2 regions of the Streptomyces sp. NPDC086989 genome follow, and region 1 is predicted to be linked to the other one. Evidence: riboswitches for the same ligand, from Rfam matches in the RefSeq annotation. Region 1 holds a riboswitch; the other holds the start of a gene.
The links. A riboswitch is a leader RNA that binds a small molecule or an ion and turns the genes downstream of it on or off. The one in region 1 is predicted to bind glycine.
Positions count from the first base shown of each region.

Region 1 (3,399 bases):
AGGTAGCGCAGCATCGCGGTCTCGCTGCGGTGGCTGTGGAAGACCGGGTGCGCCAGGTAGTCGTCCGAGCGCAGCAGGCCCTCGGGCAGCGCGTCCGGGGTGGCCTCGTCGAGGGCCTCGATGTCCGCCGTGACGCCGAAGGCGGCCCAGACGGCCTCGATGGCGGAGCGCAGCGTCGTCTCGTCGCAGGAGACGGAGACGTGGTCGGCGTCGACCTGGAACAGGTTGACCCCGCCCTCGCGGGCGGCGGCGACGACGTCGGCGGCCTTTCCGGGCACCCGGGCGGTGAGGGTGTCGAAGTACGAGCCGTGGACCAGCTCGACCCCGCCGGCCGTCAGACCGGCCGCGAGGAGGGCCGCGTAGCGGTGGGTACGGCGGGCGATCGTCCGCAGGCCGTCCGGGCCGTGGTAGACGGCGTACATGCCGGCCATGACGGCGAGCAGCACCTGCGCGGTGCAGATGTTGCTGGTGGCCTTCTCACGGCGGATGTGCTGCTCACGGGTCTGCAGTGCCAGGCGGTACGCCTTGTTGCCGTCCGCGTCCACGGAGACGCCGACGAGGCGGCCCGGCAGCGACCGGGCGTGCTTGTCCTGGACGGCCATGTAGCCGGCGTGCGGGCCGCCGAAGCCCATCGGGACGCCGAAGCGCTGGGTGGTGCCGACGGCGATGTCGGCGCCGAGCGCGCCCGGGGAGGTCAGCAGGGTCAGGGCCAGCAGGTCGGCCGAGACGGCGACGATCGCACCCAGCTCGTGCGCCTGGTCGATGACCGGCTTGATGTCGCGTACGGCACCGGAGGCGCCCGGGTACTGGAGGAGCACACCGTAGACGCCGCGCTCGGCGACCTCGGCGGGGATGCCCGCGGACAGGTCGGCGACGACGACCTCGATGCCGATCGGCTCGGCACGGGTCTCGATCACGGCGATGGTCTGCGGCAGCGCGTCGGCGTCGACGAGGAAGATGTTGCCCTTGGACTTGCCGACGCGGCGGGCCAGCGTCATGGCCTCGGCGGCCGCCGTGCCCTCGTCGAGCAGGGAGGCACCGGAGGTGGGCAGGCCGGTGAGGTCGGCGACGACGGTCTGGAAGTTGAGCAGGGCCTCAAGGCGGCCCTGCGAGATCTCCGGCTGGTAGGGCGTGTACGCCGTGTACCAGGCGGGGTTCTCCATGACGTTGCGCAGGATCACCGGCGGGGTGAAGGTGCCGTAGTAGCCGAGACCGATCATCGGGGTCAGGACCTGGTTGCGGTCGGCGAGCGAACGCAGCTCCGCCAGCACCTCGGCCTCGGTCCGCGCCTCGGGCAGGTTCAGTGCCTCGGCGCTCTTGATCACATCGGGTACCGCGGCAGCGGTCAGTTCGTCCAGCGAGCCGTAGCCCACGTGGGCGAGCATCTTCGCCTGCGCCTCGGCGTCCGGGCCGATGTGGCGCTGCTCGAAGGGGATGCCTCGCTCCAGCTGGGAGAGCGGAATGCGGTTGGCGGTCATGTACGGAGGCCTCCTGGGTCGTACGACCTGCGAGGGGCACCACGGCGCGGGCACCCGGACGGCCTCCCCCTCTGTCATCTCAACCTGAGAGCTTCACCGGAGGCACGGGGATGACCCGCGGACTCCGGCTTTCACCGTCGGTGAGGAGGGGAACCGGCACTGCACGCCCGGTACCCGCACCTGCTTTCCAGAGTGGCCTCACCACGTGCGGTACGTATGCCTGAGAGATTCCGGGGAGGATTTGCTCCTTCGGCGCCTCCGTCATGCTCACTCGGAGGACTCTCCCGCACAGGGTCAACAGCCGTCACCCAGCCTACCAGCGCCCTTCCGGGTCCTCCTTCGAGTGGCCTCCGCTGCGGAAATGCCTTTCTGTAGTCATTACGGAGGAGTTGCGACCATATGGAGGGACCGTGCAGACCGACATCGATCCGCGCAGCCTGATCGGCCGCAAGGCGTTCGACCGCAACGGAACCAAGATCGGCACAGTGGACGAGGTCTACCTCGACGACGCCACGGGCGTACCCGAATGGGCCGCCGTCCGGACGGGCCTGTTCAGCCGGGACGCGTTCGTCCCCCTGGAGCCGAGCGAGGTCGTCGACGACACCCTGCGGGTCCCCTTCGAGCGCTCCCTCATCAAGGACGCCCCCGATTTCGGCGTCGGCCGCCACCTCTCCCCCGAGCAGGAGCTGCAGCTCTACCACCACTACGGGCTGGACGTCTCCCTCCCGTCGGACATCCGGCGCGACTTCGGCCGCCTCGCGAACGGGGACGACTCCTCCTAGGCGGCTCCGGTCCGGGGCGCCTCGGCCCGGGCTCCGGGCTCGGGCGGGGCTTCCGGCTCGGCCCTCCCCACGAGGGGCAGCGGGTCGGAGGGCTCCAGTTCGGGGTCCTCCACCCGGAAGGTGCGCACCCGGCCCGGTGGTGATCCGGGCTGCTCGAAGCGCACGGTCACCCGCCCGACCCCGCTGCCCTGCACCCACCCGGGGCCGTAGACGGCGTGCAGGACGTCGCTCCCGGCCGGCCAGCGCCGTTCCGGGGCGGGCTCCCGGGTGAGGGGCGGCAGCGCGCTCCCGGAGGCCCCCACGGGCCCCACAGGCCCCGCAGGCCCCGCAGGCCCACCTTGAGCAGCAGTCCCGTCGGACTCTCCCGCTCCTCCCGGTCCTCCCGTGTCCTCGGCCTCCGCGTCCGCCGCGGCGGACGCACCCGCCGCAGCAGCATCCGCGACGCCCTCCCCAGCCGCCTCTGCCGCCGCCTCCGCAGCCATGGACTGTGCGAACAGGTCCTCCTGGGTGTAGTCGGCCAGGCCCGTCACACCGACGCCCAGCAGCCGCACCCCACCCGTGGTGTCCACCGCCTCCAGGAGCCGTGCCGCGGCCTCGCGGACCACCGCGGGGTCGTCGGTGGGCCCGCGCAGCGTCTCCGAGCGCGTCAGGGTCGAGAAGTCGTAGCGCCGCACCTTCAGCACGATCGTGCGCCCGGAGTGCCCCGAGCCCCGCAGCCGCTCCACGCACCGGTCTGCCAGCCGCTGCACCTCGCCCCGGATCCGCACCCGGTCGTGCAGGTCCACGTCGAAGGTGTCCTCGACCGACACGGACTTCGCGTCGCGTTCGGCGACCACCGGCCGGTCGTCCAGCCCCAGCGCCATCCGGTACAGCCCGACCCCGTGCGAACGGCCGACCATCCGGACCAGCTCGTCCTCACCGGCCTCGGCCAGCTCCCCCACGGTGGTGATCCCGGCCCGCCGCAGGTGCTCGCCGGTCGCCGGCCCCACGCCCGGCAGGGTCCGCACCGACATCGGCGCGAGCAGGGCCCGCTCCGTCCCCGGTTCGATCAGCAGCAGCCCGTCCGGCTTGGCCTCTTCCGAGGCCACCTTCGCCAGCATCTTCGACCCCGCCAGCCCCACCGATGCGCTGAGCCCGGT
Region 1 covers NZ_JBIVAL010000037.1:9,304-12,702, reverse strand. Annotated here, with positions in the region: gene gcvP (aminomethyl-transferring glycine dehydrogenase) at 1-1,478, opposite strand, end outside; glycine riboswitch at 1,677-1,775, opposite strand; gene ACIPK4_RS39155 (PRC-barrel domain-containing protein) at 1,889-2,260, shown strand; gene ACIPK4_RS39150 (DNA polymerase IV) at 2,257-3,399, opposite strand, start outside.

Region 2 (3,399 bases), on a different contig from region 1:
GGCCGGCGCCACGCGGGCCAGGGCCCGGCCGAGGGCCTCCATCGGGGCGCTGCGCATCCCGGGCTCCCATCCCGGCAGCCGGACGCCGATGTAGAGCTCCGGGGCCCCTCCCTCGACGCTGGCGAGGCAGCGGTGGGCGGCGGCGATCACGCCGGTGGCACGGAACTCCTCCGCGGCTGCGGTCAGGAAGTCCACCGGGTCGTCCTGCCAGTCGGGCTCGAAGAGCCGGACGCGGCCGCCGGTGGCGGGGCCGTCGAGCGGGGTGCGGCCGGTGCGGCAGAGCTCCGCCACGGCGGGCGGGGGCAGCGGGACGCCGACGGCGCCCTCGGGGTTCACGGCGATGCCGAGCTGCGGGGGCAGGCCGCGGGCGAACTCGACGGCCGGGGCCACGGCGAAGTCCATGCCGGGGCCGGCGCAGGCGCGGAACTGGGCCTCGGAGCTGTAGACGGGGACGTACGCCGCGCCGTTGATCTCCATGGTGGGCAGGGTGAGGGCGGGCGCGTCCGGGCCGCCGCCGCCGGGCAGGGGCACCCAGAGCAGGCTGCGCCCGAGCACCTCGACGATGCGGGCGCCGGCGTCCGCCTGTCCGAGCGCCGCCCCGAGCACCTGCTCCAGCTCGTTGTCCGGCCAGCCGCCGCCGTGCATGTACGCCTCCGCTGTTCTCACCCCACGCTGTCGGCCCGAGATTAACCGCTGCCCCCCGCGGGCCCGGGCCAGGGTCAGGGGCGGCGGAAGGCGATGCGGGTCACCCGGGCCGCCGAGCCGCGGTCCAGCAGGACCGCCGAGGTGCAACCGGCCGGGAGGCGGCCCGCCTCCGCGTCCCGCAGCAGCCGGGCCACCGCGCCCCGGTGGCGGGCGAAGGCGTACGCCGACACCCCGCGCCCCCGCGCCGCCTGCCCGGCCAGGGCCTCCTCCGGGGTGGTGTCCAGCAGCAGCAGGTGCAGCCCGCGGCCCCGCCGCCGCGCGGCCGCGGCCAGCAGGGCGCGCACCCAGGTCTGCGTTCCGCAGTCGTGGACCACCGCCGAGGCCCCGGAGCGCAGCGTCCGCCACAGGCCCCAGTAGTGGGCGCAGCGGACCAGCGGCCGGTACACCGCGTACGGCAGCACCCTCGGCATCCGCCGCTCCCAGCGCTCGCGCACGTCCTGCGAGTCGATGCCGCCGTCCGCGGCCCGCTTGATGAGCGTGCTCTTGCCGCCGCCGGGCAGGCCGGACACCACGACGATGTCGCCTTCGGCGAAGCCGAGCCACTGGGGTCCGTGCGGGCCCCGGCCGCGCAGGTCGCGTACGAGGGGGCCCTCGGCGCAGGCCCGCCGCGCTGCCGGCACCCCGTCGACGGCCCCGGTCCCGGTCGACGCCAGCACTCCGAATCTCCGCACTGTGATCGCCTCCCCCAATCGGGGCCACGCGGGCCCCATGCCCAAGAGTGTAAAGAGACGGTAATCCGGTGGCCCCGGTTCCGGTCAGGGCCCGCGGCCCCTCCACCGGTCCGGGACGGCCGGTCCGTACGTTCTTCCGGGCCCGCACGCCCGATCGCCCGGACGGCGTGCAATGATGTGCGCCATCTGGACCAACTGCATACCGGCCGCTTGAATCCGCGCGGGAGAGTCCCGGCACGCCGTGAGGCGGTGCCCGGGCGCCGAAGGAGCAAGTTCCTCCCTTGAATCTCTCAGGCCCCGTACCGCGTGGATGAGGCAGATCTGAAAAGCGAGCCGCGCCGCCGTCCCTCACGACGGCACCCGCGTGCGCTCCACCCAAGGTGCAAGTCGAGGTTCCCCGGGTCCGACCGGGAACTCTCGGCGAACCTCTCAGGTTCCGATGACAGATGGGGAGGATCGTCCTCGTCATGTCATGCCCTGGGACCCGGGAGCCACACCCATGAGCACTGCCCCCCGTCTGACCGCCCTCGATGCGCTGCACCGGTCGCTCGGTGCGACCATGACCGATTTCGCGGGCTGGGACATGCCCCTGCGGTACGCCAGTGAGCGCGACGAGCACAACGCCGTACGGACCAAGGCCGGTCTCTTCGACCTCTCCCACATGGGCGAGATCACGCTGACCGGCCCGGAGGCCGTCAAGGCCCTGGACTACGCGCTGGTCGGCAACATCTCGACCGTCGGCGTCGGCCGCGCCCGCTACACGCACATCTGCCAGGAGGACGGCGGGATCCTCGACGACCTGATCGTCTACCGCCTGGGCGAGACCGAGTACATGGTCGTCGCGAACGCCTCCAACGCCCAAGTCGTCCTGGACGCCCTGACCGAGCGCGCCGCGGGCTTCGACACCGAGGTCCGCGACGACCGCGACGCGTACGCGCTGATCGCCGTACAGGGCCCCGAGTCCCCCGGCATCCTCGCCTCCCTCACCGACGCCGACCTGGACGGGCTGAAGTACTACGCCGGCCTGCCGGGCACCGTCGCGGGCGTGCCCGCGCTGATCGCGCGTACGGGCTACACGGGTGAGGACGGCTTCGAGCTGTTCGTCTCCCCCGAGCACGCCGTGGAGCTGTGGCAGGCGCTGACCGAGGCCGGCGCGGGCGTCGGCCTGGTCCCGGCCGGCCTGTCCTGCCGCGACACGCTGCGCCTGGAGGCGGGCATGCCGCTGTACGGGCACGAGCTGACCACCGGCCTCACCCCGTTCGACGCGGGTCTGGGCCGGGTCGTGAAGTTCGAGAAGGAGGGCGACTTCGTCGGGCGCGCCGCCCTGGAGGCCGCCGCCGAGCAGGCCGCCACGAAGGCGCCGCGCAAGCTGGTCGGCCTGATCGCAGAGGGCCGCCGCGTCCCGCGCGCCGGGTTCCCGGTCGTCGCCGGCGGCGAGGTGATCGGCGAGGTCACCTCGGGCGCCCCGTCCCCGACGCTGGGCAAGCCGATCGCGATGGCCTACGTGGACGCGGAGTACGCCGCGCCCGGCACCTCCGGCGTCGGCGTGGACATTCGCGGTACGCATGAGCCGTACGAGGTCGTCGCCCTGCCGTTCTACAAGCGGCAGAAGTAGCGCCCGTACGCCGTACCGGCCGTCTCAGTACGTCTCAGTACGCAAGACCACTGTTCGTTCGCACTCCCCCGCATCCAGGAGAATCAGGTCATGAGCAACCCCCAGCAGCTGCGTTACACCAAGGAGCACGAGTGGCTGTCGGACGCCGTGGACGGCGTCGCGACGGTCGGCATCACGGAGTTCGCGGCCAACGCGCTCGGTGACGTCGTCTACGCCCAGCTCCCCGCGGTCGGCGACACCGTCACCGAGGGCGAGACCTGCGGTGAGCTGGAGTCGACCAAGTCGGTCAGCGACCTGTACTCCCCCGTCTCCGGCGAGGTCGTCGAGGCCAACCAGGACGTCGTGGACGACCCGGCGCTCGTGAACACCGCCCCGTTCGAGGGTGGCTGGCTGTTCAAGGTGCGCCTC
Region 2 covers NZ_JBIVAL010000002.1:403,442-406,840, reverse strand. Annotated here, with positions in the region: gene ACIPK4_RS05585 (enhanced serine sensitivity protein SseB) at 1-645, opposite strand, end outside; gene ACIPK4_RS05580 (AAA family ATPase) at 720-1,382, opposite strand; glycine riboswitch at 1,588-1,691, shown strand; gene gcvT (glycine cleavage system aminomethyltransferase GcvT) at 1,876-2,991, shown strand; gene gcvH (glycine cleavage system protein GcvH) at 3,082-3,399, shown strand, end outside.
Region 2: another riboswitch for glycine. It lies ahead of gcvT (glycine cleavage system aminomethyltransferase GcvT); the one in region 1 lies ahead of gcvP (aminomethyl-transferring glycine dehydrogenase).